Linked DNA regions of Gimesia maris. The protein of the gene in region 1 interacts with the protein of each later gene in a pairwise test. Links are inferred from orthologs where the notes say so. Each region holds a gene or a part of one and is shown in the gene's direction. Other genes may lie near its edges.

Region 1 (15,964 bases):
CATGGTCGCTCGAACGATCAGCCTGTTCGCAGTATTCAGTGTCGCTGTCGCCTGCATTCTGTATCAAAACGTCGTGGCGGAAACTCCCCTCACTTCCGATCAACCCCTTGACTTTGCAACCGATATCCGACCTTTACTTTCCGATGCCTGTTTCTCATGTCATGGCCCTGATCCCGAACATCGGGAAGCAGATCTCAGGCTCGATTTGAAAGAAACAGTCTTTGCAAAGCACAATGGGCAGGCTCTGATCGTACCGGGTAAACCGGCTGACAGCCTGCTCTATCAACGTATGACTGCCTCGGATGAAAGCGAACGTATGCCGCCCGTTGATTCGGGAAAAAAACTATCCCAATCTGACCTCGCAAAAATCCGAAAGTGGATTGAAGACGGCGCTCCCTGGGCTTCGCACTGGGCCTTTCAGACACCAGTGAAACCAGAATTACCTGAAGTCAGACAACCAGAATTAATTCAAAACCCCATTGATGTATTCGTACTGGAAAAACTGGAACGGCAGCAGCTTTCATTCTCTGAACCAGCAGACCAGACAACGCTCCTGCGAAGGTTGAGTCTGGACCTGACTGGCCTTCCGCCACGCATTAAAGAGATCAATACATTTCTCTCCGACAAGAGTCCCGATGCGTACCGGAAACAGGTTGCACGCCTGCTGGCCTCTCCTCATTATGGAGAGCGCTGGGGACGTCTCTGGCTTGATGCAGCCCGCTACGCCGATTCCAACGGTTATGAAAAAGATGCCCCCCGCGAAGTCTGGCTTTATCGAGACTGGGTGATTGATGCCTTAAATGAGAACATGCCCTACAATCAGTTCGTCATTGAACAGGTCGCCGGTGATCAGCTTCCTCAGGCAACACAAGATCAGAAAATTGCCACCGGATTCATGCGCAATTCCATGCTCAATGAAGAAGGGGGTATCGACCCTGAAGAATTTCGGATGGCTGCCATGTTTGACCGCATGGACACAATCGGAAAAAGTATTCTCGGATTGACCCTGCAATGCAGCCAGTGCCATTCGCATAAATACGATCCGTTAACGCATGAAAATTACTATCAGATTTTTGCCTGTATCAACAACTCGTATGAAGCCAGCATGCGGGGATATACAGATGAAGAACAACAGCAGCGGGAAAAACTGTTGATCGAAATCAAGTCGATTGAACAGTCGCTTAAAAACACATCACCCGACTGGCCGCAACGCCTGGCTGCCTGGGAAAAACAGATACAGCAGAACCAACCAGTCTGGCATGTATTGAAACTGAAAAATATTGACAGCAACTCTCAGCGCTACTTTGAACAGCCCGATCATTCCATGCTGGCACAGGGTTATGCACCATCCCGATTCACCTCAAACTTTGAAGCTGAGACCGACTCCTCCGAGATCACTGCCATCCGTCTGGAGCTGTTAAACCACCCCAATCTGCCAGCAGGAGGACCGGGTCGCGCCACATCCGGTTTGTGCGCTCTCACCGATATCAAGCTGTCTGTCGCAGATCTAAAGGCCCCCAAGCAGAAAACCAGCATCAAATTCGCAGAAGCCACCGCCGATTTCAGTAACCCTCGACTGCAGTTGCAGTATCCCTATGAAGACAAAAAAGGAGTCCGCGGGTTTACCGGACCTGTCAGTTACGCGATTGATGGAGACAACTCAACCGCCTGGGGAATCGACGCGGGACCAGGGCGACAGAACCAGCCCCACGAAGCAGTCTTTCGCGCTGAAAAGCCATTCGGCTACCCGGAAGGCAGTAGATTAACCATCAGTCTTGTTCAGATGCATGGTGGCTGGAACAGTGACAATAATCAAACCATGAATCTCGGCCGCTTTCGCATTTCCTGGAGTAATAGTCCGAATGCACACGCTGATCCGGTCCCTGATCGAGTCAGAGAAATTCTGACGATTCCCGATGCCGAACGAACCCCTCGACAACAGGCCCAGATCTTCAGCTATTGGCGAACAACAATCCCGGAATGGGCTGCGGAAAATAAGCGTATCGAAACCATCTGGAAACAGCATCCGGAAGGTACTACTCAGCTGGTTTACCAGGAACGTCCTCAGCCCCGGCAAACCCATCTGCTGGATCGTGGCGACTTCCTCAAACAAAAGCAGGTGGTGCAGCCAGGTGTGCCCGGTTTCCTGAACACACTCCCCGCAGATACCCCCGTCGATCGTTTGACATTTGCCCGCTGGCTTGTTGATCGTCAATCGCCGACGACAGCCCGCGCGATTGTGAACCGGGTCTGGCAGGCCTACTTCGGCCAGGGAATCGTTTCCACCAGTGAAGACCTGGGCTCTCAAGGAGCTGCACCGACACATCGAAAACTGCTCGACTGGCTGGCTGTCTGGTTCATGGATGAAGGCTGGGACCTGAAGAAGCTGCATACACTGATTGTAACTTCCCGAACTTATCAGCAGTCATCCCGGGTCAGCCCGGAATTATATGCTAAAGATCCGTACAACCGCCTGCTGGCGCGGGGACCGCGGTATCGTGTCGACGCGGAAATCGTCCGGGATATTGCGTTACAGGCCAGCGGTTTGTTAAATCCGGAAATTGGCGGCCCCTCTGTCTATCCGCCTGCTCCTGCCTTCCTGTTCGACAAACCGGCCAGTTATGGACCGAAAACGTGGAATGTGGAAGAAGATGCCGAACGCTACCGCCGCGCGATCTATACGTTCCGGTTCCGCTCGGTTCCTTACCCCATGCTCCAGGCATTTGACGCGCCCAATGGTGATATTTCTACCGTCAAACGCACACGTTCCAATACACCGCTGCAGGCATTAACCACACTGAATGAAACCCTGTTTATGGAATGTGCTGTCGGGCTTGCAGAGACAATACTCTCAGCCAATTCAGGTTCAGAGGAATCGAGGATCGAAACAGCCTTTCGGCGTTGCGTATCCCGTTATCCGTCTGCGGAGGAAAAACAGGTACTGTCTCAGTTCCTGAACAGACAGCGTCACTATTTTGTCGACCATCCCGAAGAAGCAAAACAGATTTCCAACCAGAAAAAGACCAAAGATGCTACAACGGATTTTGCTGCCTGGGTCGCCCTCTCGCGGGTATTACTCAACATGGACGAAACCATCACTAAAGAATAGCCAACCATCGAATCAACGCGTAAACTTGAACAGGTAAGACTGATGAATCACTTGAATCACCCGGCACATCCCATCGCCCGCCGCTGGTTTCTGGAACAATGTGGAGTCGGCCTCGGAGCGATTGCCGTCAATCAACTGCTCCAGGAATCCGGTTATGCCGCCGGTTCAAAAGCTGGTGCCGTTCAAGATCCCCTGGCACCGCATCAGCCCCACCATCCTCCCAAGGCAAAAAATATCATCTTCCTGTTTATGGGGGGAGGGCCCAGCCACCTGGAGCTCTTTGATAATAAACCGGTGCTGGGCAAATTCGACGGTCAATTGCCGCCAGAAGACCTCTTAAAAGGATATCGGGCCGCGTTTATCAATCCCAATTCCAAATTCCTTGGTCCGAAATTTAAATTTGCAAGACATGGAGAATGTGGAGCGGAAGTTTCGGAAATCCTGCCGCACCTGGCAAAAGTGGTTGACGACATCGCAATTGTAAAAAGTATGAAAACCGACGCTTTCAATCATGCGCCGGCCCAGATACAGGCCCTCACCGGATCCCAGTTGTTCGGCAAACCCAGCCTGGGTGCCTGGACTATTTACGGATTGGGCAGCGAATCGAAAAATCTTCCCGGCTTTGTCGTATTCAGTTCAGGAAACAAAGGCCCCAGTGGCGGCAGTTCCTGCTGGGGAAGTGGCTTTCTGCCTAGCACGCATCAGGGCGTCATGTTCCGAGGAGGGCAGGAACCCGTGCTTTATCTGCAGAATCCTCCTGGTGTCTCTGCACAACTGCAACGTGATTCTCTGGATACACTCAAGGCATTAAACCAGAAACACCTTGATCAGGTTGGCGATCCCGAAATTGCAACCAGAATTAATTCCTTTGAAATGGCTTATCGCATGCAGTCCAGTGCACCTGATGTGATGGATCTGAGCCAGGAAACCAGACAGACACTCGATCTGTATGGTGCAGAACCAGGCAAAACCTCGTTCGCAAATAACTGTCTCCTGGCCCGTCGCCTGGTAGAACGGGGGGTCCGCTGTGTACAACTCTTCCATGAATCCTGGGACCAGCATGGCGGACTGGTCAGCGGATTAAAAAGTAATTGTAAAGCCACCGATCAGGCTTCTGCCGCTTTAATCAAAGACCTGAAACAACGTGGACTGTTACAGGACACCCTCGTGGTCTGGGGGGGAGAATTTGGCCGTACCCCGATGGTGCAGGGGGGTAATGATGGTCGCGATCATCACCCCAACGCCTTTACCATGTGGCTGGCCGGTGGCGGGATCAAAGGGGGCACCACCATTGGTGGTTCAGACGATTTTGGCTTCAATGTAATCGAAGATGAAGTCCCCGTTTACGACCTGCACGCCACGATATTGCACCTGCTGGGACTGAATCCGGATCGACTTTCGTTTCGCTTCCAGGGGCTCGATCAAAAACTGATCGGAGTCAATCCAGCGAAAATTGTCACAAAAATTCTGGCCTGAAATAAAAGAAAACCCCTTGTCATTTCTGGCAAGGGGTTTTCTTATTGATTCTTTTGACCTGGTTCAGGCAGCAATTTCCTGCTCATAGAGTCGAGCCGGAGCGTTGTTCAACCGGTTGAGATAACCGTTGTGCTGCTGATCGAACAGTCGCTGTAATCCATCATCCAGCATCGGCATCGAAATGCTGAGTGACCGACGAATTTTACGTGTATGCAGTGAAGTTTCGCCGTTCGCAAAACCTGTCGTGCGTTCATTGAGTACAGTAGCACGGGGGAGTACCGGCACCGTCAGACCAAATGTGGCAGCCAGCCGCTGCACAAATTCGATCGGACTGATTCGTTCTCCACCCGCCACATGGAAGGTCCCCGTCAATCGTTCCTGATAAGCGTGTTCGATGATCGCTGCCAGATCCGTTGCCAGTAAAGGCGTGGCATGCCGATAGCAGTCCTGCTCGGAAAATGACCCGTTTTCCAGCGACTGTACCAGGCTTTCAATCTGTCCCTGACCATAAGCGGCAGGAGTCCAGCCAAACACGTTGGTGCGAATAATCAGTGAGTTATCACACAGACTGACTTCACGTTCAATGGCCCGCAGTACTTCTGCCTGTCGACTTTCACACAGCCCCTGACAGTCCTCTTCATGGAACATCCAGGGCCCTGTAAAGACGGCATCAGAAGAGATATGTGTGAAGCGGGACGAATGCAGTTCAGCAGCATTCACCCAGTTACGCACTGCGAGCACAGGATCTTTTGTTGAAAATTTTTCAGGATCAACAGTCCAGGCGGAATTCGCGGCAACGCCACAATAGACAACCCAGTTGGGACGAACCATCGACAGCCAGTGCTCGGCTGTTTCGACATCGTCTTCCTGATAAGTATGAGTTTCACATCCCTGGATGGAAACTGGTGAAGCTGAAGTTAATCCGACAACCCGATATCGACTGGATAAACAGGTTGCAATATTTGCTCCGGCAACCGTTTCAAGTCCAATAACCAGAACTGTTTCCACGCCGCGCCTCCATGCTTAGACGTTGTTGTTATATCAGTCAGTAAAAGTCTTCGTTCTGTAAACTCTTGCTCAGAACGAAACCATTTGACATCTCAGTAGTTCTACAAAAGTTGTTCCCGCAAACCAATCCATTTGTTTCGCGAGAGGCGGATTATAGTTGGCATTCCTGATTTTCACCAACCCCAATTTTAAAGAGAAATTCATGGTGCCCGTTGAACTGTTTTCTCCTGTTTCATTTTGACGTTTCGCGTGCAGAAAACGTTACCCCTTTCAAGAATCCAGGTGACTTGGCTGACTCTTTCAGAAGATAATTCTGCCCTGTTTTTGATTGCAGCGAATCAATATTTTTTCAAAAAACAGATTGAAAATGGAAAAAAGATTAAAGGTTTGACGCTTTTTGATTTCATTTCATTCTTTCGTATTGACCTGAATCTGGAAAAGCAATATCTTCCCGCCTCACATTAGTGATCTCTGCGCCTGTTCTATAGGCTGGTCACTCACCTCCCACACTGATTACCCATCAATTGATTCACACCTGACACTTCGAGTTGATACCGCAGTGATTTGTTTTCGAGGAAACGAATTTACTCAGCACCCCATATCATTTCTTGTAAAGACTATTGAAACCATGTCCGTCTCGCGTCACTTACCGGATTATCCGATCCTGCTGGCTGGAGTTTCGACTCCTGTCGTAAAAGGACTGCGCGAAATGGGACTGCCGGTGACAGAACTTCAGGACGATCTGACTTATCTGACAGGGTATCAGTCATCCCGCTGGAATCTTCTGCTGGTTGGTTCTCAGAAATGCTTCAATGAACAGGAACTGCAGATTCTCTCTCGCTGCAGGATCCCCATCATTGATCTGGCAGAATTCAATAATAAGACAGGCATTGGCCGCACCATTCCGGAACTGGCTAAAAAAGCCAACTCCGGAGTAGAACAGTTCAACTCACAGTTTGTGGTTCAACTGAAAACACGCATTCAACAGTCGGGAGGCGCCTGGATCCGCCTGGGAGATTATCCTTATCCCTACCAGGGTGTGATCTGTTATGATGAATCCGCACTCGGAAATGATTTTCGCGAATTCTCTAATGTGATGAGCCCCTTACCTGTGTCGCTGGATTTGCTGCATTGCAAATCAGAAGCGGAATGGCAGGCCGAATCAAATCCGGAAACTCAGAGAAAACTGCGTGTGGAACTGATCAGCAGATATCGCCAGGGATTACCGGTTTCGCTGTCGTCTGTTTCGTCACGCGAAGAACTCAGTCAGTTATTCCAGGACATTCAACTGGACCGTAAACAGATGTCGCTGGTCTGGATAACTTCACTCGATACATTCTTTCGCTGGTGGAAACTGAGAAGTGAATTCTCTGTCAGTATCAATCGACTTTCCACCGGCTGGGAAACCATTATCTCAGGAAACTTCGAAGGATTCAGCCCCGGGCTGCAGATCTGGAGAAGCCAGCATTCAGCCACGGTTGCCTTATATCGGGGTGTGAATGAGATCAGAGATGATGTTACCGCGTTCGCCAACAACCCCGAACGCCATCCCGGCGGATTTACTGCACATTGGGCGGGAGTCTCTTCCAGCCTGATTCCATTTGACTTCAATAATTTTGCAGCTGCTGCTGCTTCGTAAAAACTGATTTTCCCCATGAAAGCTTGATTTCAGCGATTGAATTTTTCACTCGCTATTTTGTAGAAGAAAAGGATTGAACTCATGAAACGTTTCGGAATTACGATGCTGGGTCTCGCGTTGATCGCCCTGACAACAGGTTGCCAGTGCGGAAGATATGGCTCATGTGGCAGCTGTAATTACGGCCCCACAATGGCCCCCTTTAGTGGTGGTGGCGGTGGCTGTTCAACCGGTAACTGCGGTGTTGGTGCCCCCACCTATGCACCACAGGGAGCGTACAATACTTACGATACCTATCAGTCAACAGCCAGTGCTCCTGTAATTCAGGGATCTGTGCCTACAACGGCCTACGCACCACTGGATCCACTGCCAATGTATTAACAGCTCCCGGGAATTCACTACTCCCGGGCGCTCTATCATCTCGGCCTGGTTCAGGCCGACAGGCAGGTGAAAGTGCGCCCTGTAGGGGACACGGTCCGGGTGGAACAAAATACTGCAACAAACCTGTTGTTCGCAGAGATATGGATTGTATCTACAGTTCAGCCTTGATATACAGGTACTAATGTGATCCGTCTTTCATGCTGCGCATTCCCTGCGAGCAGATTGAGGGTCTTTTGGTTTCTGGAACTTCGTCTGTGTATCATACCCCACCGGGTATCTGTTATTATGCCTGCTTTGCAAATCGTTAATTATCCGCATCCGGCCCTTCGCTGGAAATCCAAACCCGTTAAAAGTATCACACCCGAGTTGCGTGATATTGTACGGAATATGTTTGATCTTATGTACGAAGCACGGGGAATCGGCCTGGCCGCCAATCAGGTCGCGCTGCCCTATCGCCTGTTCGTGATCAATCTCACTTCGGACCCCAATGAACCGGAAGAAGAATTCGTGTTCATTAATCCCGAGATCACGAAGCGTAAAGGAACTGCGGAAGGGGAAGAAGGCTGCTTGAGCCTGCCTCAGGTTTATGGTGATGTGAAACGGTCGGAAGAAATCACAGTCGAAGCCTATGATCTGAACGGACAGCTGTTTGAAATCACACTGGATGATCTCGCCGCCCGCGCCGTGCAACACGAACACGATCATATTGAAGGCATCATGTTCCCTGACCGGATGGTAGAAGCCAAACGCAATGAAATCGACGTACTGATTGCCGATTTCGAATCAGAATTTCGTCACAAACAGGAGACGGGTGAGTACCCGCCTGATGAAGAAATTCGCAATCAACTGGCGCAACTCGAACAGGAACTGGGCTGAAAAACCATCGTCTGCCTGTAGATTATCGCGCATTCAGTTTACAGTTCAACTGTGGGTCCAGCATAACTTTTTGCTTCCCTTTCTATTGCTTACCGGTCCGCTATGAGGAGACACCACAGTGGCATTAAAAGTGGTCATGATGGGTACCGGCACTTTCGCCATCCCCGCCTTTCAGGCACTCATTGATTCTCAACACGAGGTCCTCGGACTGTATACGCAGCCTGATCGCACAGGGCGAGGGCATCACCGCCATAAAAACCCGATGAAAGAACTCGCGCTGGAACATGGCATACCCGTTTTTCAGCCTGCGAAAATTAATACACCTGAATCCCTGAAAGAACTCAGCCAGTTGAAAGCAGATGTCCTGCTTGTCGCCGCTTATGGACAGATCCTCTCACAAAAACTCCTCGATCTGCCCCGCCTGGGTGCGTTCAATCTGCACGCATCTCTGCTCCCGGCCTATCGCGGTGCTGCCCCCATTCTTTATGCGATTCGAAATGGCGAGACGATGACCGGCGTCTCCCTCTTTCGGATTGAACGTGCTCTCGATTCCGGTCCTGTCGCAGCGATGGTGGAAACTCCCATCGATCCGAAAGAAACGACCGGTATGTTACAGGATCGACTGGCTGAACTGGCTGCGCCCCTGGCGATGGATGTCCTCGACCAGATCGAACAGGGAACTCTGGTAGAAACCCCGCAGGATCATGCTGCCGCCACATTTGCCCCCACGCTCGACAAACAGGAAGGTGCCATCGACTGGAATCAGACAGCCGAGCAGATTGCCTGCCACGTGCGCGCCATGCAACCCTGGCCGAGCCCCTTTTCATTTCTGCTGCAATCTGGTCATGAACCACTCAGATTACTGATTCTGGATGTCGAAAAACTCTCAAAAGAAGCTCTGGAATCGCTGGAAATCGAACCTCAATCGCGGGAATTCACGCCGGGGACAGTCGTTTTCAGCAGCACAAAACGTGTCGTTCTCTGCACGGGGGACGGTCTGCTGGAAATCAGACAAATCCAGCCCCAGGGAAAACGTGCCATGGAAATCAGTCAGTTTTTGTGTGGAAAACAGATCCGGCCCGGTGATGTCTTTGGAAACCCACCACCAGAGAGTGACTAACGTACATACATTTTACCGAAAACAGACAGTTCACTCTTGCCGCGTTTTACGGATTCTGAGATGATTCCGCCCCTGAACTGAGGCGAAGCAGTTTTAAGAAACACAAGGAAGTGATTAAGATGCGCCGAATCATCGCGGCACTGATCTTCATGCTCATAGGAGCAGGAGGCATGTATGCTGCCTTTGAATATCATATTGTCCAATCCAGGGAAGGCTGGCTCTTTATCCCCAAATCACAAGTGGGTTTGCAGGATACCTACGCTGACATCCGCAAATGGCGGGCAGCCACCTGGAAAAGCCATCCCCAACTTGCGCAGTCGTTGATCCAGAATGGAAAAGGAAATCTCATCATCCAATCTGCATCGAATGGCAGTATCTTCGACGGACTGTTTCAGAGCTCAGATAAAAAACGTTCAGCTGCCCGACAGGCGACTCCTGATCATCGCTACAAATAATCTGCTTGACCTTCCAGTAACTTCTTTCATTGCCACATGAGATAACACAACCAATCGTGAAACCAGAAAACCCCGTCAGTCAGGACAAGACTTCAGACATGATGTCGCGTGTCGCATTCAAAGCAGCCGTTTTGAATGTCTGTGTGTTGGGCTGCCTGTTGCTTTCTTCCGGTTGTCGCTCGGTTGCCAAAAATCAGACCGTCCATCTACCTGCCCGGCATAGTGTCAGTGCGGAGCAGCTCATTGTGCTCAGTGATTTTAAACTGGGACAGGACCACGAGCTCTTTCAGGATCTGATTAAACTGCGCGAAGATGTTGCTGAGACGCTGAATATTCCTCTGAACAGCGAACAGGTCACCGTTTATCTGTTTTCGAACCAGGAAGAATACCGCAATTACCTCGATTTAACCTATCCGGGATTGCCACCACGACGCGCTTACTTTGTTGGTACACCGAAGGAACTCGCCGTCTACACATTCTGGGGAGATCGTATCCAGGAAGACCTGCGACATGAATTCACGCACGGTCTCTTACATGCCAGTCTGAAGACCGTCCCCCTCTGGCTCGATGAAGGTCTTGCCGAATATTTTGAAGTCGCCGGTAATACCCCCGGTCAGATCAATCGAGACCATGCATCACGACTCTCCGCAGCGCTGAATAATGGCTGGAAACCCGATATGAAACGGCTGGAACAGCTGGAAAAAGTATCACAGATGCAGCGGGTCGATTACCAGGAAGCCTGGGCCTGGGTTCATTTCATGCTGAACAGCACTCCGGAAACCAGAGATACGCTGCTTGAATATCTGGCGGAGCTGAAAAGCAACGAGAAACCGGAAGTCCTAAGTGCCCGGCTCCCCCGTAATATTCCCGGCGTCGATGAACGCTTTTTGAATTATGTGGCTTCCCTGAACACCTTTCCGACCAGGTAGCCTCTGGTCTGATCCCGATTTCCTCTGGAGCACTGACAGTTTCAGCAGGCTCTGGGTTGGGTGTCATCTCCCCATCCGCTAAGATACAGCATCCAATTGCGTGCTTCAATCCTGCCCGGCAGGATCTTTTCCCACTGTTTACCGGATCAATGTAATGCTGGCCCGACTGCGCCTTCTGCTGGAACTGATTCGTTTCAGCCATACGATTTTTGCTCTCCCGTTTGCCCTCTTATCAGCGGTTCTGGCCTGGCGCGGACAGCAGGTTCGCTGGCAGGAACTGGTGGGAATTCTGCTCTGTATGTTGTTCGCCCGTTCCGCAGCCATGGCATTCAACAGGCTCGTTGACCGTGAGATCGATGCGCAAAATCCACGTACTCAAGGCCGTCATCTTCCCGCCGGTCTGATCAGTGTCCGTACCGTCACAATGTTTACGATCCTGACTTCGCTGGCATTTATCGCCTCGACACTCCTGTTTCTGCCCAATCGCTGGCCACTCTATCTTTCGATTCCCGTCCTGTTGTTTCTGCTGGGATATTCCTATGCGAAACGCTTCACGATCTTCTGCCATTACTGGCTCTCTACCGCTCTGATGCTCTCCCCAATCGCTGCCTGGATCGCCATTCGCGGCAGTCTGTCCCTGGAACCGCTGCTGCTGGGAGCGGTTGTCTTTTTCTGGGTCGGTGGATTTGACATCATCTACGCATGTCAGGATGTTCATTTCGATCAGGAAACCAGACTGTCCAGTATCCCCTCCCGCTGGGGGATCAGAAAAGCGCTGCGATTCGCTATGTTCAGTCATTTCATGACGATCGTCTGTCTGTTCAGCCTCTGGTATGTTGCTGCCTTGGGAATCCCCTTTTTAATCGCGGTATTGGCCGTAGCCGGACTTCTGGTTTATGAGCATCTACTGGTGAATCCGGATGATCTGGGACGTGTTAATCTCGCCTTTTTTCATGTGAACGCCGTGATCAGTATTGGATTGTTCTTTGTGGGATTGATTGACGTCTGGCTCGCATAAGAGGCTCTGAAACGCAATAATAGAAGCAATCTTTCATTGAGTGGTCTTCCTGACCACCAGAGACTTAATCTGATATCCCAACAACGAAAAGAATCAACAGTCAGTCTGATGAATCTGAATCAAAACGAACAGGAACAGTTGGAGCTCATTACCCGCAAAGTCGACGCGGGAGAACGCATCACCTTTGATGAAGGCGTTTTCCTCGATGAGAAAGTCGACATTCTGACGCTGGGTGATCTGGCCAATCGGATACGCGAACGCAAAAACAGCAATTTTGCGTTTTATAATACCAACATTCATTTGAATCCCACGAATGTTTGTGTTTATCGCTGCAAGTTCTGTGCATTCCGGGCGGATCTCAAATCTCCCCGCGGTTACACCTTCACCGATGACATGATCCGCGAACGGGTTCAGGAAGCACGCAGCACCGGTGCTACTGAAATTCACGTGGTTGGCGGTCTGCATCATCAGAAGAAATTTGAGTGGTATCTTGATGTAGTTCGCATCATCCACGAGGAATACCCTGAACTGCACATCAAAGCCTGGACTCCCGTGGAAATCAACTGGTTCAGCTTCATGACCAAAAAGCCGGTCCGCTGGGTTCTTGAACAGATGATGGAAGCCGGTCTCTCCAGTATGCCGGGTGGCGGCGCGGAAATCTTTCATCCCGAAGTCCGCGAACAGATCTGCGAACACAAGGCGGACGCCGAAAGCTGGTTCGAAATTCATCGCGAAGCACATAACCTGGGTCTCCGCAGTAATGCGACCATTCTGTATGGACACTACGAGCAGGCAAAACACCGCGTCGATCATCTCTGCCGCCTTCGGGAACTGCAGGATGAAACAGGTGGATTCCAGACATTCATCCCACTGGCATTTCATCCCGAAAATACGGGGATGTCAGAAATCAAAAAACCATCCGGCCTGATGGACCTGAAAGTGATCGCCTTGTCCCGGATCATGCTCGACAACTTTGATCACATCAAAGCTTACTGGATCATGCTGGGAGAAAAGACGGCGCAAACCGCTTTGAGCTTCGGTGCAGACGATCTGGATGGTACCGTCGTCCATGAACTGATTTACCATGACGCCGGCGCCAAAACACCCGAAGGTCTGACTGTCGAGCAGTTACACCGACTCATTGAAGAAGCAGGACGCATCCCTGTAGAACGCGATACACTCTACAGACACATCGTCCGTGATGGTGCCAACTGGAGTGTCGGCGAACCGATCATGGCTTCCGCCGCATCCTGATTCACTTCGATACGGGAGAAAATGCAACACATGAGTGATTCTGCCCTTACTGATAATCTGAAGGTCCAGTCATTTGATCATATCACACTGGTTGTCAAGGATCTGGAAGCTTCCCGCCAGTTCTATGTCGATTTTCTAGGCATGGATCATGTTCCCCGGCCCGCGTTTACTTTCGACGGACACTGGTTTCAGATTGGAAATCAGCAGATCCACCTGATCCTTGAACACGATCAGTCGGGTCGGGCAGGTAATGCCAACCCCGAGCAGAATACGCGGACACACCATTTTGCTTTTCAGGTGGACGATGCTAAACAGGCATACGAGAAAGCCGTAGAACAGGGGATTCCCATCGTCTCCCCTCCCAAGTCCAGACCGGATGGGGCTACACAGACGTTCGTCAATGACCCCGATGGCCATATTATCGAACTCTGTTCGCTCTCCTGAGCTGCTGAATATCGGCTTTGTAGCGGTTTTATCGGTCCCGTTCCAGTCGCGGGTAAGATTCGAGTTCACTATAGAAACTCTGACACAAGAATCGACTGGAAATTACACCAGACCTTAAGCTATACTTAGACTGTGGCCAGTTTTGCGGTAGCGTCTCCAGGTCCATTTGGGCTGCGTAGATTAAATTGACAGACGCTACGGTTAAATGTGAGGCGCTCTAGAAAAACAAAAACAGAGCTCACTCGGGGTCTGATTTATTTTCTGAAAGTACAGCTCAGACAGACATCCATAAATCATACAGCTTCAGCATGAGTAGAGAGGAACGGGAATCGCCATGGCGGATGCACCCAAAAAAATGATCATGGGCTCAATGGCCGTATCCGGAATCGTGGCATTACTCGCCCTGGTAGACATTGCAATGGGAATCCCCTTCCGGGGCAGCACCATGATGGACATCATGTTCCTGATTTCCGCAGGACTGGTACTGTTCCTCTGCTGGGATGCCTGGAAAGATCTGCGTTAATCCCGCGGGTCCAGAATCTCTTCAATGCTCCTGGAATCTGTTTCTTTTGATGCAATCTCAGCAGGCTTTACCGTTGCGTCCCGCCCCTGTGGCTGTTGGTTCTTTTTTGCTGCCAGCTGAATTGCTGCTCCCTGGCCTACAGACAATTCGGTCAGTTGCTCCAGTAAATTGCGGATAATTTCTTCAGCAGATACTTTCTCCTGCAACCAGATTTCCCGCTTCTGCCCCCAGGCCGCATCGCGAACTGCCAGCTGCTCCGCTTCAAATCGCAATTGTTCGCTGCGCTGACGCAGTTGCTCGTCGCGTTCTGCCACCCATTCAGAAAGATCCTGGCGCTCCTGTCGGAATTCATCACGATGACGATGAAAGAGTTCCTGGGAATGATCCAGTTCCTGACGTTCGACAGACAGCGACTCACGCAACTGTCGATAGTGGGCAGCGAGTGCCTCCCTGGCCTTTTCCAGCCGTTCGCGGGCTGCCTCATCACCTTCTACCTGTGTCAACTGCGCCCAGCCTTCTTCCAGGGCCAGTCTCATTTCCAGGGTACCACGATGCGTCTCTTCGACTTCTGCCCGCAACGTATCCAGCCGTTCGCGGCGGCGTTCCAGATTTTCTGCATGCAAAGCCAGCATGTCATGCTGCCGTCGCAGTTCTGCTTTCTGGGCATCCCGCTCTTTCTGCCAGACTTCGTACTCGCCTGACATTCTCTGCTTCTGGTTCTGTTCGTAGCGTTCAACAGAGCGACGCAGTTCCGCATGCAGTGCGCGTTCCTTGGTCAACGATTGTTCGCGCTGCTGCAACAGATCACGGAACCGATCCAGCTGCTTCATCCGCAGAATGTGAATCCGCTCGTTCTGCTCATGCTGCTGTTGTTGAATCTGTTGCTGGCGCTGGAATTCATGCTGTTCTTTTTCAATCTGCTTTCGCAGACGCAGCAGGTGGTTTTCCTGAAATTTGATCCGGTTCTCGATCAAGGTCCGCTTCTGATCAAATTCTTCTTCACGCGCACCGTATTCGCGCTGCAGGTCTTCCCGCTGGATTTTGAGCTGATGCTCAATCTCTTCGGAACTGATCACAAAGTCCCGCTTGCGGGATTCCAAAGCCTCCAGTTCCGCCTGGCGTTTCGAATCCCAGTCTGACTGTCTGGTTTTCAGCTCCAGTTCGAATTTTTCTTTCCGTGAAGTCAGTTCTGTTTCGACTTTCCGTACCGCCTCTTCATGAACTTCACGCTCCCGTTTCAAATGGTTCAGTTCTGTCTGTTTGACTCCCTGCCACTCAGCGCGGTCGTGTTCCAGTTCATTGCGCTGCTCAGACAGCGATTCGAGGACCTGCTCACGAATCCGTTTCTGTTCGTTGATCAGATCCAGTCGCTGTCGCTCCAGCGATTCCCGCTGTTCCGCAAATTCCCGCAGGATCTGGTCTCGCATTTCTGCGCGTTCCTGCTCCAGAGAATCCTGGGCTGCGAATACTTTTTCCTGTTCCCGCTGCACGGTCTTCGCCAGCTTTTCACACTCCACAGCTTTGCGAATCAGTTCCGTTTCTTTTTCGCGAACGCTGGCTTCCCGTTCGTCATACTGCTCCTCAATCTGTCCCACCCACATGCGAATTTTGCGACGCTCATTGTCGATTTCATTCAATTGACTGGTGACAGTCTGTTCGCGGCGACTGATCTCGGAAAACTGGGACTTCAGATAATTTGCGATTTCCCCTGCCTGGGACAGCAACTCGGCACCGG
Region 2 (15,845 bases), 3.7 Mb from region 1 along the record:
GCTGGATTTGAACAGTCGGTCCCGCCACGTCTTCGGCCGCAAGCTGTTCTACGAAACGACATCGACCACTGAAAAACGGGTCCGACTCTGGGACCCGCTGACTGATCAGCACCTGCTCGACGAACCAGTTTCCAACACAAGCCTTTCCGCTCAGATTTCTGAAACAGAGCTTGCCGTCCTGCTGCCTCCCAATCGGCTGCGGGTACTCAATGTGGAAACGGGAGAGACCATCATTGAATCGGTAATCCCTGACGAATACCTGAAAAGCCTCAATAAGTTTATCGGCTTCAAAGATCAGGAACGCTACTACTTCAATTTTTCCTACACTTCACCACGCAGGCGATCCCCGCAAAACGATTTTTACGTCAGCGATTCGTTTCTGAATGTGGTGCATGTCGACAATGATTTAATCTGCATCGATGGGAAAACGGGACAGATTCTCTGGAGCCGCAATCTCCCCAAACGTTCCTGGGTTGATACCTCGCAGTACCAGCTTCCGTTTTTGATCTTTATGAGTAAAATCCGGACGGAATCTCGAACCCGCAGCTATTCATTCCTGCTGGAAATCCTGGATGCCAGTACCGGAGATACGATCGGTTTTAAAGACAATATCCTGAAAGATACGATCCTGCAGCTGCAGATTGATCCCCGCTTTCATAAAATCATTCTACAGGGATTGCATAGTGCCATCGAAATCGACTTCAGTGATAAAGCGAAGTCCCTGGATAGTATCTTTGAGAAGCCACTCTGATCGCAGAAAGAAGATTCAGGCTTGAACTCAATCTCAGTTTCGGGGAAGCAGGGAGTCTGAAAAGAGCGGCTGAAGGGAATCGAACCCTCGTCACCAGCTTGGGAAGCTGGGGTAATACCATTATACGACAGCCGCTGAACTCGGAAGAGACAGATTAAACATCACGCTGGTTCGGGTCAAGCAATTCCGAAGGCAGCATGATCAGTATTTCAATTAACTTTTTACCTGCTGGTTTTCACCGGAGCGAATCAGCTCCAGTTGTTTGGCGACCTCAGGGAAGGGGACCTCGTGAGGCAGTTTCTGCGTGGTCGCTGCCAGAGCAGAAGCAACCCCCGCCGCCTCACCCATGGCCACGGCATTCCCGGTCACCCGATAACTGCTGTGAGCGATGAAATCTCCACTGATGCATCTGCCTGCCATCATCAGGCCGGTCACATCCCGGGCAATCAGTGCCCGCAGGGGAATATCGTAAGGCTTGGATTTGAATGGTTTCTTTTCAATGGCTTTCGTTTTACCAGGATTGGTCGAATGCACGTCAATTCCAAATCGAACATGGCAGATACCGTCTTCGAAGCGTGCTCCGTTTTTCAAATCTTCACTGGAAACATGATAACGTCCCATAATTCGGCGTCCTTCACGGGTGCCGATCTGTTCTGCAGTCGCAATGATCTCGAGATTGGTCCAGGGATCACCGAGTTTTTTCAGGCTGTTGACCAGTTTATGCACTTCACGCCGGGCCTGTAAAGTCGCGTCGGTGACATGGGCAGCATCGATGGCCAGCGTCCCGTATTCATGGTTGGCCATCATCGCAAACAGGCCATCCCGAACCCGAAAAATAGTCGGGCCGCCATAAGAAGGGTCAATCCCCGCCCGCTGAAATTCTGCCAGTAGATTCTTCTTCGGGTTCCCCAGTTTGCGGGGTTCTGCATCTCCTCTTACAAACTGAGCAATCCCATCCAGTGTCACCCCTGTGAGCAGAACCATCAGGCTCATCGGCTGAGTCAACCCGGTACCAGGCTGGCCGAACTCGTAAGCACACCCCGCTTGCGCTGCCAGATCACCATCGCCAGAGCAGTCAATAAACGCCTTGGCTCTCCAGGCCTGCCGCCCCGATTTGGATTCGGTCACAACCACCGACAGACGATTATTAATGTCGGTCACCGCACCCACGACGCGTGTGTGCAATTGAATTTTGACGCCCGCTTCCAGCAACAGATCTTCCAGTAACAGCTTGGTTTTTTCGGTATCATAAGCGACCGAACCGTTGGGCAGGGTATTACTGGCGCCGCGTTCTTCCAGCTTCTGTAACAGCTCCCGCATAATGCCCGGCTTATTCTGGGCATCAATGATCAGCGTTAATGCGCCGGCTGTCCAGACACCACCGATACAGCCATTGACTTCCAGCAAGCGGGTTTTCGCACCACTGCGGGCAGAAGCCAGAGCCGCAGCAACCCCGGCAGGACCACCGCCACAGACGATGACTTCATCTTCCTCGACAATCGGAATATTCCGGGCCGCCTCATGAAAGATTTTCCCATCAGGTGAAACCCAGCCACTGGTCCGTACATGCTGCGCAGTTGAATTCCAGACTGACTGACCGCCTCCGTCAAGTAACAGCGTATTTGACGGACGCGTCACACCATCGACCACCGGTTCTTTTGCAGAAGCCGCATTGGCACCGGCTAAAAAAGCAGCCGTACTGCCAGCGAGATACTTACCGAATACGCGACGGTCTATATTTTCGTTGGTCATACCAGACTCCTCTCGATTCATTTTGCAGGAATAGTTTTTGATACGGACTGATTCATTCAGCCATAAATTCGTTTATGAATCTCTGTTACGACATCGTCAATCGGAATTCTGACCTGTTCCAGTGTATCACGATCACGCAGTGTCACACAGTTATCCTGTTCGGTCTCCCCATCCACTGTCAAGCAGAAAGGTGTTCCAATCTCGTCCTGACGACGATATCGGCGACCGATGGCGCCCTGCTGATCGTAAACGGCTTGAATTCCTGCTGATTTCAAGCGCTGGTAAATGGACGAAGCGATTTCCGGCATTCCCGCTTTTTTGATCAACGGAAAAACGGCAGCTTTCACGGGAGCCAGTCGCGGATGGAATCGCATGACTGTTCGCGTCTGCATATTCCCCTTTTCATCGGGTTGTTCATCTTCGTAATAGGCTTCGCAGAGAAATGCCAGCGTCGCGCGGTCTGCACCGGCGGCGGGCTCAATCACATGCGGTATGAATCGCTCGCGGGTCTGATCGTCAAAGTAGGTCAGATCTTTGCCGCTCCCTTTATATTTGGGTTGACCATGTTCGTTCTTCTCTACGACCAGTTGATCTCCTTCACGTACCAGCTTGCCTTCCATATGCGAACGCAGGTCGAAATCACCACGATGGGCAATCCCTTCCAGTTCGCCATATTCATTCTCTTCCATGAAGGGGAAGGCGTACTCAACGTCTGCCGTTCCCACGGAATAATGCGCCAGTTCTTCCTGGGTATGATCGCGCAAAATCAGGTTGTCTTCTGCAATCCCGTGTTTGATGTACCAGGCATAGCGGCGGTCCCGCCAGTACTGGTACCATTCAAATGACTCATCAGGATGACAGAAGAACTCCATTTCCATCTGCTCAAATTCACGCGAACGGAAAATATAATTCCGGGGTGTAATTTCATTTCGGAAACTTTTTCCGATCTGAGCGATCCCGAAAGGCACTTTGACACGCCCGCTGTCGACCACATTTTTAAAGTTCACAAACATCCCCTGTGCGGTTTCCGGCCGCAGGAACGCGGTTCCTTCTTCACCTGAGAGCGCACCGATGATCGTTTTGAACATCAGGTTGAATTCACGAGGCTCAGTCAGTTCGCCACCCGTTTCCGGACAGCGTGCTTCCAGTTTACCGGTCGCGGGGATATTCGCTTCCGCCAGCATTTTCCGGTACTCCATCAGATTACAGACAGAAATCTGGGGAGTTTCACTGGCGTCCAGACTGTTCTCTTTTTCGTATTCCGCAAGCGCTTTTTCCAGACGTTTGCGTTTGGTTTTGGAGAGTCCTTCCTCGCCGATATCTGCCATGTAGGTTTCACAGGCGACCGGAGTCTGATCAGCAGCATAAGCAACGGCCACCGACACATGGTCGACACGAAACCGGGCTTTGGACTCTTTAGAATCGACCATGAAGTCATGAAACAGGTCAAAGTGCCCGGAGCTTTTCCAGACACTGGGGTGCATGATAATGGTCGTTTCGACCCCCGTCATGGAGAACGGTTTGGGAGCCCCTTCCGGAGCCACCAGTTCGTTGTGGGTGGTAATCATGTCAGACCACCAGGCTTCTCTCACATTTCGCTTGAGCTCGACTCCCAGCGGACCATAATCCCAGAACCCCTGCAGACCGCCGTAAATTTCAGACGACTGAAAAATAAACCCGCGCCGTTTACACAACGCTACGATTTTCTCCATCTCTTTTTTCATTGTTCTGGTCTTCCCTTTTGTCTTCAGTAAGACACTCTCGTAAAACGATTTTATGGTTACTTATTTAAGACAGCAGCGATTCAGCCTGCTGAAGATAACATAATTTTTCCCGATTCGTGACAGAACTCAGGAAGTACCGAGTAACGATCACATTCGGAACATAGTCGAACATCCTCTTCAAAGCCACGTTGAATCAGATTTCGTCCCCCCTGACTGGCACGCATCGCTGTCAGCAATCCACCCGGACCGCTGATCTGCGTTCGATAATAGTCGACGACCATTCTGCTTGCATCATCCAGTGTCAGTTTCTCACTGGTAATTTCCTGCAGTCCCGCAGCAATTGCGCCAGCACACAGACAGTCTTCGCCTGTAACAGCTCCATCTGTCCCCGCACAGACCAGGTAAACAACACCCGAACTTTGACTCAATTCTTTCACCACCGCAGCCAGATTCAAAAACGAACCAATCAGAATGCGATCTGCCTGAACCGCACGCTTCAACGCCCGTGTTCCATTACTGGTCGTAAATACGATCTGTTTGCCAGTAACCATATCTGCAGAGTAACGGGCAGGGGAGTTATCCAGATCGAAACCATCAATCATGATTCCCATGCGTTCTCCCCCGAGTAATACCCCTGAATCAGAAGTTTCACTCAGATTACCGGCGATCTCCTGTGCTTCTTCAATTTCCTGACAGGGAATCACGGCAGCGGCCCCGGCATGGAGCGCTGTCGTAATCGTAGAGGAAGCGCGAAGAATATCGAGGATCACGGCAGTGCTCCCCGAAAAGTCTTCCGGTTGTGACAACACAGGCAGTAAGCAGGTTCGAATTTCATCAGGCATGGCTGATCGAGCACATTCTTTCAATGCTTAAGGGAACTCGGGGGCTCAGCGAGCCTTATCTGAAATATCCTTGCGGCACCAGGCGCCATCCCAGCGGACGCATTTGACCGCCTGATACGCTTTCAGTTTTGCCTGGCTGATGCTGTCACCAATCGCCGTTACACCCAGTACTCGACCGCCGTCGGTCACGACCTGATCGTCTTTCATGGTTGTTCCGGCATGAAACACTTTGGTATCAGGCAGTTCAGCCGCTTCACTCAAGCCGCGAATGACTCTCCCTTTTTCATATTCATCAGGATATCCTTCAGACGCCATCACCACGCAAACTGTCGGCCGTTCATCCCACTCCAGGTCGTCAATCTCGTCCAGACGCTCTTCTGCCGCTGCCAGCAGCAGTTGTGCGAGGTCCGTCTTGAGCCGCATCAGGACCGGCTGGGCTTCAGGATCGCCGAAACGGACATTGAATTCCAGTACCTTGGGTCCCTGATTGGTAATCATCAGGCCGGCATAAAGAACACCGTTAAAAGGACGATCTTCAATTTTCATCACATTGACCATGGGCACGAGAATTTTCTCGATAATCTCGTCCATCAGTTCTGGTGTTACCAGGGGAGCAGGGCTGTAGGCCCCCATCCCACCGGTATTAGGTCCTTTGTCATCATCGTAGGCTGCTTTGTGATCCTGAGATGTTTCCAGAGGAACAATCGTCGATCCACTGACGATTGCCAGAATACTGACTTCCTGACCGATCAGCTTTTCTTCAATAATGACGGTTTTCCCTGCATCACCGAACTCGCGAATTTTCATCAGCGATTTGATGGCATCCAGAGCTTCCTGCTTGGTATCGCAGATCAGAACCCCTTTACCAGCAGCCAGGCCATCTGCCTTGATCACCAGAGGCTGTTCTTCGCGTTCTTCCAGGTAAGCTTCCGCAGCTTCAAAATTGTTAAATGTCTCTGATTTGGCTGTGGGAACATTCGCCTTCCACATCATCTGCTTGGCAAATGATTTGCTGCCTTCCAGTTCAGCGGCTGCCTTGGAAGGTCCAAATACTGAGATCCCGGCGGCACGCAGTGCATCTGACATCCCGGCGACCAGAGGCACTTCCGGGCCGACCACCGCCAGTTGGATCGCTTCTTCTTTGGCGAAAGCCACCATCTTCGGAATATCGCTGACACTGATGGCAACATTCGTCCCATCCAGCTGGGTTCCTGCGTTTCCAGGTGCACAAAAGACCTGACTGACACTCTCCGACTGGGCCAGTTTCCAGACCAGCGCGTGTTCGCGGCCTCCCTGACCAATCACTAAAACTTTCATCGTGTACGGTACCTGCTCGTTATCTTCTTCTTAAAATTTCAGGCGAGACAATCTCTCTCACTGACTTGATTCTACTCCCGTGGAGTATATCAGCACTGTTTTGCCCCTAGTAGCATCGCTTCCCGAAATTTGGACTTTGCTGCTAAAAAGCTCGTATATTACTTCTATTTCAGAATAAAACAGGGCCGGTCGGGAATAAAGTTTCTTCAGAAATCACCACTCTTCCGGCAGTACGCGTCCAGCATTGGACGAATCCACCTTCAGATCATATAATGTCCCATTCAATCTGTTTTTTATTGCTCTGCGATCCCCGATGATGCTCTGAACCTCTTTTCCAAGTATCTGTCACAATAGACAGAGACCTCAATAGAGAGAGGAGAGAGACGAAATTACTGTTATCGTATTCCTGAGTAATAGTAATTGACCTAAAGTTATTCTGTTAAAAGACTTTTAACCTTTTTGTTTACTGGAGAATTCAAAGTGTTTGATACTGTCGCCATTATTGGTGCCACCGGTGCCGTCGGGCACATCATGCGGAAACTGCTGGAAGACCGGAACTTCCAGGCGAAACAATTTCGATTTCTGGCCTCAGCGCGTTCCGCAGGCAAAACACTGGAATTCCAAGGCAAAACATACACACTGGAAGAATTGACCAAAGATTCCTTCGCCGGCGTAGAACTGGTCATTGCTTCTACTCCCGATGATGTCGCAGCTGAATTTCTTCCAGCAGCCGTGGAAGCCGGAGCGATTGTTATCGATGAATCAGGTTACTGGCGGATGAAGCCTGAAGTCGCGCTGGTGATTCCGGAAATCAATCCGGAAGCCGCACTTGAAGCGAAAGGCATCATTGCCAGCCCCAACTGCTCCACCACACAGATGGTGATGGCCCTGAAACCACTGCACGATGCTTCCCCTGTTCGCCGCGTAATTGTCAGTACCTACCAGGCAACCAGTGGCGCCGGTGTAGCAGGAACCAGCGACCTGCTGGAAGGTTCTCGTGCCTATCTGGAAGGCAAAGAGCATGATTACCAGGTCTTTGCTCATCCGATCGCGTTCAACGCCATCCCACAGATCGGCAGTGAAAAAGAAGAAGGCTACACCAGCGAAGAAATGAAAATGGTGTACGAAACCCGCAAAATTCTGGGCGATGAATCGATCCAGATCAATCCCACCTGTGTGCGGATTCCTGTTGCCAACTGCCACAGCGAAACCATCACAGTCGAGACCGAACGCCCCATTTCCCCGGAAGAAGCCCGTCAGTTATTCTCTGATTTCCCGGGAATCACTGTCGTCGATGACCTGCAGAACCTGTCCTATCCGCTGCCTTCCACCTGTGATGGCAGTGATGAAGTCTATATCGGCCGAATCCGCCGTGATATTTCTTCTCCGAATGGACTTAGTTTCTGGTGCGTCAGTGATAACCTCCGTAAAGGTGCTGCCACCAACGCTGTTCAAATTGCAGAGTTGCTCGCTAAACACAAAGCCTGTACCTAAGCTGTGTTCGCGTCTTCACTATCGTCACTGCGGGCGGATTACTGCTTGAAGAGTTCCACCCGCCAGTGCCTTTTTTCAAAGATTACCTCGTAAAGGCTACGCAATGTCTGCATTTCATTACCAGAATGATGAACTGTTTTGTGAAAATGTCCCCGTCGCTCAACTGGCAGAAGAGTTTGGCACCCCTCTGTGGGTTTATTCCAAATCAGACTTTCTGGGTCGTTTGAAAGAGATTCAGGACGCCTTTGCGGAAGTCGATCCGGTCATCTGTTATTCCGTCAAAGCCAACGGGAACTTGAGTATTCTCAAGACTATGAATGACGCTGGCAGCAGTTTCGATGTCGTTTCCGGGGGAGAACTGTTCCGGGTACAGCAGGCCGGCGCCGATACCTCACGCGTCGTCTTTGCGGGTGTCGGTAAAACCGATGAAGAAATCCGCCAGGCACTCAAAGCAGACATTCTGATGTTCGACGTCGAGAGTGAAGCCGAACTTGACGCCATCGCGCGCATCGCCGGTGAATTAAACTGTGTGGGACGCGTCGCTTTGCGTCTGAATCCGGATATCGACGCCAAAACACATCACAAAACCACAACCGGTAAAAAAGGCAACAAGTTCGGCATGGATATCGAACGGGCCACCGAACTGGCCGACAAAGTGCTCAAAGACGAACACCTGGAACTGACGGGCATTCATATGCACCTCGGTTCTCCTATTCTGTCGACCGATCCCTATGCGAAAGCAGTCAAAAAAGGGGCTGAAGTCATCTCCCAACTGCGGGAGAAAGGCCATAATACCAACTGGCTCAACCTGGGTGGCGGTTTCGGGATCAGCTACAAAACCGATGAAGGTCCTTCAGCTCAAACTTATGCAGATGTCATTGTCCCCACCATTAAAGAAATTGGCTGTCGGCTGGCGTTGGAACCGGGCCGCTTCATTGCCGGGAACTCAGGCGTGTTGATCAGCCAGATCGTCTTCACCAAGCGGGAAGGGGGCAAGCTGTTCTACATTCAGGATGGTGGTATGACCGATCTCGTCCGCCCTGCCATGTACGATTCTTACCATCGTGTCTGGCCGGTCAAACCAAAGGTCCCCATGCCTTTCGACTGTGAAGGTGAAATTGAAGGCTGTGAACCGGCTGATGTTGTTGGCCCGGTCTGCGAATCCTGTGATTACTTTGCCAAAGACCGCTATCTGCCTCCCATGCAGCGGGGAGACTATCTCTGCATGTTCAGCGCAGGCGCATATGGTTCAGTCATGAGCAGCAATTACAACGCGCGTCCCCGCAGTGCAGAAATTCTGGTTGACGGCAGCGAGAATCAGGTCATTCGTCGGCGGGAAACCTATGAAGAACTGATCGCACTGGAACAGACCTGATATCAATACCGACATACAGATTAGTCTCTCGTGTATGTTCAGAAGATCAGTTTTCCGGGGTACGGTTATAACAGTTAATAAGTTCGTGCGCTCTGTAATACATTCGGTACAGCAAAGATACGTGCATCCGCTTTCTTCGATTACACCGTTATCGCCGTCAGAAACGATAATAATAGATACAGAAGCTTCTACACTGAATATGTCTATTTGAATACATAGCACCTGATTTCTGTGAAGACTTGAACCGAAACAATTGAATTCTGTTGTTTTGGGTAAGGTGATAAGAATAGTATATAATTTCTGTAACTGTGTATTCTCATCAGAGATATTCAATCTGCCAGCCAGACAGCACCGGAAACGGGTCTGTTCGCCGGCAGCCCCATGAATAGCCGACAACCATGACGACACGGAGTCGACTGAATGTCTTTTAATAATCGGATCCTGGCAGCATTTGCTCTGGTCATTTCCTGTACCCTGAGTACGTCCCCCCACGTCTGGTCACAGGATGAAATTCCTCCGCAATTTCAGAAGCCGGCAACGATTTCTAACCTGTCTCCCGACGAATTACTGCTGTCGAAACCCGAAACACCCGCACAGCTGCTGCAGGCTGTCATACAGTTGACCGGACTCGGACACGCGGCTTCAGCCAAACCCTATCTGGATCAACTGCTGAAAGCCAACCCCGACCAGGAAACCCTGTTGAAACTCCGAGATGAACATGGTCCCGCAGCCTTTCTTTCACTCGCAAACAACAAAGCATTGCAGCCGGAATCTGTCACTTTGTTGAATCAGATGGAAGCAGCCTTCCGAGCTTTCGCCACTGACCCTGCGCGAATTAACGGGTTAATCAATGATCTGTCTGGAACTCCCACAGATCGTAACATTTCGATCATCCAGCTCAAATCTGCCGGATCAATCGTGGCACCTCCCATATTGAAACAGTTGAGTCAGAGTGAGGATCCAACCAGAAATGACGAACTGGCCTTCGCTTTGTCACAACTTGGAAAACCGGTAGTCGAACCGCTGATCGCTGCTTTACGCGCCCCGGAGAATCGAATCCGCAAGATCGCTGCTGAAGTTTTGGGAGACATTGCCGATCCTTCTGCTGCCCTCTATCTCTGGAATCCGGCTTTTTCAGAGAGCCAGGAACAGAGTGTACAAATCGCTGCCCGCCAGGCACTCTCAAAAATTCTCGGAAAAGATCCCCGAAATGTATATGAACTCAACCGTCACAAAGCACAGCAGGTTTTAAAAAATGCGGCTTTGCAGTTTTACAAAAATCACGTTGATGCAGCAGAAAAGCAGAAAATCTGGGTCTGGGACAGCACACAACAGACGGTCGTACAGAAAGAACTGGCTTCACAGGAAGTCGGCCTGATTGAAGGCCTGCGCCTGGCTAAAGAAGCTCTGGAGATGTCACCAGACAAACAGGACGTGCAGACTCTTTATCTGTCAATGGTACTCGCCTTGGAAGCCTATCAGGTCGGCTGGAATCATCCACTGCCTGAAGGTCCCGGCACGGCTTTTAACCTGGCATTACTCTCCGGTCCCAAAGCAGTCAGCCAGGTTCTGGCTCTGGCAATGAAGCAGGGGCATACCCCCAGTGCACTGGCAGCCTTGAAAGCATTGGGACAGATTGGATCCCGCAACCTGCTGTATGAGAAACTCGATCAGCACTCCTCCGTGATTGCCGCTTTGAATTATCCTGACCGCCGCGTACAGTTCGCTGCAGCAACCACGATTATGCAACTCGATCCTGCAAACACGTTTCCAGGGGCAACGCGCGTCATCGCCATCCTGACCCGTGCCCTGGGGGGGGCAGGAAAACAGTCGGCCATTGTTGTCGACAGCAGCATTCCTCGAGGACAGACCATGGCGGGGCTGTTTAATGAACTCGGGTATGAAACAGAGTATACTCAGACCGGGATGGCAGGCTTTAAAGATGCCACCCAGCGCATGGATGTCGAATTCATTGCTCTCGAACATAATATCATGCGTTGGGGACTTTCACAGACGATTGCCAATCTCAGGGCTGATTCCCGTACGGCTAACATCCCCATTATCATCTATGGTCCACTGCGTCTTAAAAATAAAATTGAATATGTAACACGACATTATCCCCTGGTGCAATATGTCGTGGAATCAGAGAACACTGAAGATATCGCCACACAGGTTAAACCATTTCTTAACAGCCTGAAAACCCCCGAATTGACCGGCGAACTCCGTTCAGAATATCGGGCTGCTGCTCTCTACTGGCTCTCGCATATCGCATCCAGCCAGCGAGGAAAAATTTACGATCTGACGCCGGCGGAAAAGCCTCTACTGCAACTGGTCTCCGACCGGTCTCTGGCTTCAAATGCCCTGATCACACTAGGCGGAATTCCCACTCGAACGGCTCAGGCCGATCTGGTGACGATTGTTACCAATAAAACGATGGATAATGACATCAAAGAAATCGCCGCCCTGCAACTGGCATTTCATATTCAGAAATTCGGGCTGCTCGTTGATTCCAAAGAAGTCGCATCGATCCGCGAAGCCTACCAGGCCGCCACCGAGCCCCGCCTGAATACGGCGCTGGCATCCGTAATGGGAACGCTGATGCCTGATAATAAAGTGGTTGGCGAACGACTGCAGGAATTCAAACCTGCCACTCCACTTCCATGAAACTGCTCCCGCTGAGAAAAAAGCTTCGAAGATTTCAGAAACCTTCGAAGCTTTCATCATTCAGCCTGTTTCTTTTCAACCAGGGCGCATCACATTGAAACGCAGCGTCTCTCCATCTGATTTACCCGGTCAAACAGCCTTGGAAACGCGACAGTAAAACGGGATCTCGTCTACTTCGCGTTGGCTGCCGTTTTCTTTCGCAAGAGTGATCGCAGCGGTTCTTCCAGATCTTTTGCATCTGACGTTACCAGTTCCGTTACTCCTGTATGATCCACCAGCATCAGCATAGGCACAGTCCGCACACCGTAAAATACAGCTGCCGGATTGTTCCAGCCACGCTTGTCGCGGGAAGAATAAAAGATCTGCCGCCAGTCCAGAGGTGTCTTTTCCTGAAAGGCATCAATGGCAGGTTCTTCCAGATCCAGGTTCACGCCGACAATTTCAAAACCGTATTTTCGGTACTTTTGTGATAATGCCTGAATTTCAGGTAGCTGTTCAATAAAGGGTCGTGCAGTCGTTGCCCAGAACACGACCAGTACCACACTCCCTTTATAATCATCAATCGAAACGAAACCACCCTCGATCGTTTCTCCAGCTAACTGCAGCGGATGCCCTTTCAACTTCAGCCGGCGTGACAATCCGAGAACCTGAGCGGTCTCATTACTTCTGGGAAACCGCGACTCCAGGTCGAGACAGCAATCCAGTGCCTGTTTATTCAAGCCATAAAGCTGGCTGGTTTCTGCCGCTGCCTGCAAAAGCTGGGGAGCACGAACCGTTTCCTGGGGAAACCGTGAGGCAAACAGTCGTGACTGCTTGACGAACTCTTCAATCCAGCGGGGGTCCTGTTTCGCAAAACGTTGTGCACTCGTATTGGCAAACTTGGCGACTGTAAAACCTGCGTCGGCAGCAGACTGCGATTTAGGATCACGTTTAAACAGGGACTCAGAATGATCGTACAATGCGTCGATACTTTCCTGATCACCCTGTAATGCCTGTTGCAGGTGGGCTTCCAGCAGATGATTAATACAGACAGCGAACAGACGCTGCTTTTCCTTGTCAGCGTGTGTCTGTTTGACCGCTTCCATTGCCAGTTGAATGATCTTTCTATTTCGTTCTGAGCGGGCAGTTCTCAGCTCTTCTACATTCTCGGTTTTGGGAATGGCCTGAACTTTCAGCCGGGTAATCTCCCGCACATTCCATTCGGCAGTCCCTTCTTTTAATTCCTGAATTTTCACTTCTTCATCCGCCAGGGAAGGCTCATCCCCATCCACATCATCCAGGTCGCGCTGCTCGCGTTCCAGGCTGGCAGTCTGCACCATATTAGGTGTTAATGCAGGACCAGATCCTGTCTGGGAAACCTGGGTGATCGAAGCCTTGGGCACAGCCTGTAACTGAGGATCCGCAGGGGCGCCATCCAGCTTACCGTCTGTGAGATTTCCAGCAGCCTGAGGTGCAGCCGAATCTCCGTCGCCACAACCGAACTGAGTGATTAACAGCAAACCTGCTGCGATCGAAAGGATTTGATGTCGATGCCTCATCGTTTATTGCTCTCCTTCCTTTGAGAGTCTGTCACTATTTGAAGAACCGAGGTCGCGAAAGCTGTTCCCGAATTGGGATTTCTGTAACGTTTGGCCCGCGTCAATTTGATGAATGACCGTTACAGTTCTGCGGAAGACGCCTTGAAGCGAATTCTACTACTCCCTCAGCAAAATTCCTGTGGATAACACTTTATGCCGCGAGTTTTACGCGAAAAACTACTTCTAAGGCAAGACGAAGCTGGAAAAAATTACAATTCGGGGACCGATTTCAGATAGTTTTCCGCTCTCGCTGCCCAGAGCAGGGGGGACTCGCTTAAATTCAAAAGCAAAATCAACTCAAAGCTCGCCATGATAGTGTTTGAAGGCTTCGATGGCAAAATATTCGGGCAATCCCAGTTCATTGTAAACTCTGGCTGTATTACGAGTTCGATCCTCCGCTCGTACCCAGAATTCCCGTTTATCACTCCCGGGGTAGAAGGCACTGTCCTTCTGTGACTCATGCTTGAAAATCGCCTCCCGTTTGCGAAGCACCACTTCCGGACTCAAGGGAACCGCCCGTTCAATCTCATGCGGTTCGTACTCTTCCCAGGCCCCGCGATACATCCAGAACTCCGGAGCAATACCTTCATCAGCCACTACATTCACCGCATTGATCACGGCTTCGGCACAAACCCGGTGAGTCCCATGCGGATCGGAAAGATCGCCAGCCACATAAATCTGATGCGGATTCACTTCCCTCAGCAGGTCTGCCACGATGGCAATATCTTCTTCACCGATTGGCTTCTTGGAGACCTGACCTGTACGGTAGAAAGGCAAATCCAGAAACCGCAGACGTTCCTCCGGTACCCCCGCGACATCCGCACCGGCAGTCGCCTCTGTTTTTCGGATCAAACCTTTGATTCCGAGCATCTCCTCCGTGTCCAGGTCTCCGGCTTTTTTGTTTTCAATACTTGTCTTCAGGTTCTGTAGATTCTCCAGCACCACCCGATCATCTGCATGAAACAGCTTGTGAAATTCACAGACGAAATCGATATGCCGCAATGCATCATGATCAAACACGGCTATATTTCCACTGGTCATGTAAGCGATATACACTTCGTGTCCCTGGTCGGCCAGGGTAATCAGTGTCCCCCCCATCGAAATCACATCGTCATCAGGATGCGGACTGAACACGATCACGCGCTGAGGCTCAATGCCCGCTGGTTTGGTACAGATTCCTTCCAGCAGAGAATCAAATACGCTCTCCCGAATCTGTGCCACGGAACCATATTTATGCAGCATCTGATGCAGGTGATTATGCAGAAAGTCTTCTTCTTCCAGCTTCAGTAGTGGCTTTCCCACTTCTCGAGAGAGCCAGATCACCGCTTTTTTTTCCAGGACAGGAGTCCATTCAATATTCCCGACGATCCAGGGAGTTTTCACCGCCGTCAGTTCTGCAGCGGCCGCACTGTCAACGACGAACACGGAATTGGTATGGGTCTGCAGAAAACTCGCGGAAACGTCATCGGTCACTTCGAGTTCAGCCGCTTTTTTGACAACGGAAGCTTTATGTTCTCCCAGAGCCATAATGATGATTTTCCTGGCGGACAGAATACTCCCCACACCCATCGTGATTGCGTGATGGGGTACGTTGTCTTCGCCAAAAAAGCCACTCGCAGCATCTCGCCGGGTCACGGGGTCCAGATTCACCAGGCGCGTCAGACTGTTGCGGGCACTTCCCGGTTCGTTGAATCCGATATGCCCCGAACGTCCAATCCCCAGTAGTTGCAGATCCAGGCCGCCAAACTGTTCGATGGTTCGTTCATACTCTTCACAGAACAGGTCTACTTCTTCCGCCGGAATATCACCGCGGGGAATATGAATATTTTCCGGTTTCACATTCACATGATCGAAAAAGTTCTCCTGCATGAATTTGTGATAGCTGTGAATCGATTCCGGATCCATCGGCCAGTATTCATCCAGGTTGAACGTGATCACGTTAGAAAAGTCCAGCCGTTCCTCGTTATGCAGGCGAATCAGTTCGCGGTACACGCCCAGGGGAGTCGAACCGGTAGGGAGCCCCAGGATGGCTGCGCTGCCGGCCTTGTTTTTCTTTCGAATCAGATCTGCTACCACCCCGGCCACATATTTGGCCAGTTCAGACGACGTTTCGAAAATGACCGTAGGTACTTTCGTATGTCGTACAAATTTAGACTTGGGAGTAACATGAACAGAACGTGAAATATCGATTGCCATCAGTCGAGTTTTACCTGTAAAGCAAGAAAGAAGCGGAACCATTCTCCAGCAGAATCACATCTCTATTTTTAACGATTTCACCGGACTGGACCACAAATTTAAAGTAACCACGCGAACAGTAACCCCGGTGTGCGTGTTTTTTTTATGAATGTT

Evidence for each region.
Region 2: the proteins of def (region 1) and GmarT_RS10930 interact in binary tests that used the Escherichia coli proteins (3 or more experiments, as listed by UniProt). The link is inferred for Gimesia maris from one-to-one orthologs.

What each region holds. Positions count from the first base shown.
Region 1 is NZ_CP042910.1:6,571,859-6,587,822, forward strand. What follows is about bases 6,812-9,690. They hold def (peptide deformylase), read left to right. Parts: upstream 6,812-7,895; coding sequence 7,896-8,486; downstream 8,487-9,690. Other genes in these bases: GmarT_RS24520 (hypothetical protein), read left to right, coding at 6,812-7,232; GmarT_RS24525 (hypothetical protein), read left to right, coding at 7,314-7,610; fmt (methionyl-tRNA formyltransferase), read left to right, coding at 8,605-9,606. Outside these bases: GmarT_RS24505 (PSD1 and planctomycete cytochrome C domain-containing protein), read left to right, coding at 2-3,109; GmarT_RS24510 (DUF1501 domain-containing protein), read left to right, coding at 3,152-4,585; GmarT_RS24515 (sugar nucleotide-binding protein), read right to left, coding at 4,649-5,593; more of GmarT_RS24520, read left to right, coding at 6,222-6,811; GmarT_RS24540 (hypothetical protein), read left to right, coding at 9,726-10,061; GmarT_RS24545 (DUF1570 domain-containing protein), read left to right, coding at 10,160-10,990; GmarT_RS24550 (UbiA-like polyprenyltransferase), read left to right, coding at 11,145-12,008; aminofutalosine synthase MqnE, read left to right, coding at 12,117-13,262; GmarT_RS24560 (VOC family protein), read left to right, coding at 13,293-13,706; GmarT_RS24565 (hypothetical protein), read left to right, coding at 14,041-14,229; GmarT_RS24570 (coiled-coil domain-containing protein), read right to left, coding at 14,226-15,964. UniProt on the Escherichia coli protein: Removes the formyl group from the N-terminal Met of newly synthesized proteins. Requires at least a dipeptide for an efficient rate of reaction. N-terminal L-methionine is a prerequisite for activity but the enzyme has broad specificity at other positions.
Region 2 is NZ_CP042910.1:2,912,958-2,928,802, reverse strand. What follows is about bases 6,114-8,873. They hold GmarT_RS10930 (aspartate-semialdehyde dehydrogenase), read left to right. Parts: upstream 6,114-6,866; coding sequence 6,867-7,880; downstream 7,881-8,873. Other genes in these bases: lysA (diaminopimelate decarboxylase), read left to right, coding at 7,984-8,873; purD (phosphoribosylamine--glycine ligase), read right to left, coding at 6,114-6,386. Also shown: GmarT_RS10960 (PQQ-binding-like beta-propeller repeat protein), read left to right, coding at 1-751; GmarT_RS10950 (FAD-dependent oxidoreductase), read right to left, coding at 965-2,503; GmarT_RS10945 (glycine--tRNA ligase), read right to left, coding at 2,560-4,227; GmarT_RS10940 (2-phosphosulfolactate phosphatase), read right to left, coding at 4,308-5,069; more of purD, read right to left, coding at 5,115-6,113; more of lysA, read left to right, coding at 8,874-9,255; GmarT_RS10920 (HEAT repeat domain-containing protein), read left to right, coding at 9,676-11,919; GmarT_RS10915 (TlpA disulfide reductase family protein), read right to left, coding at 12,090-13,457; nagB (glucosamine-6-phosphate deaminase), read right to left, coding at 13,794-15,692.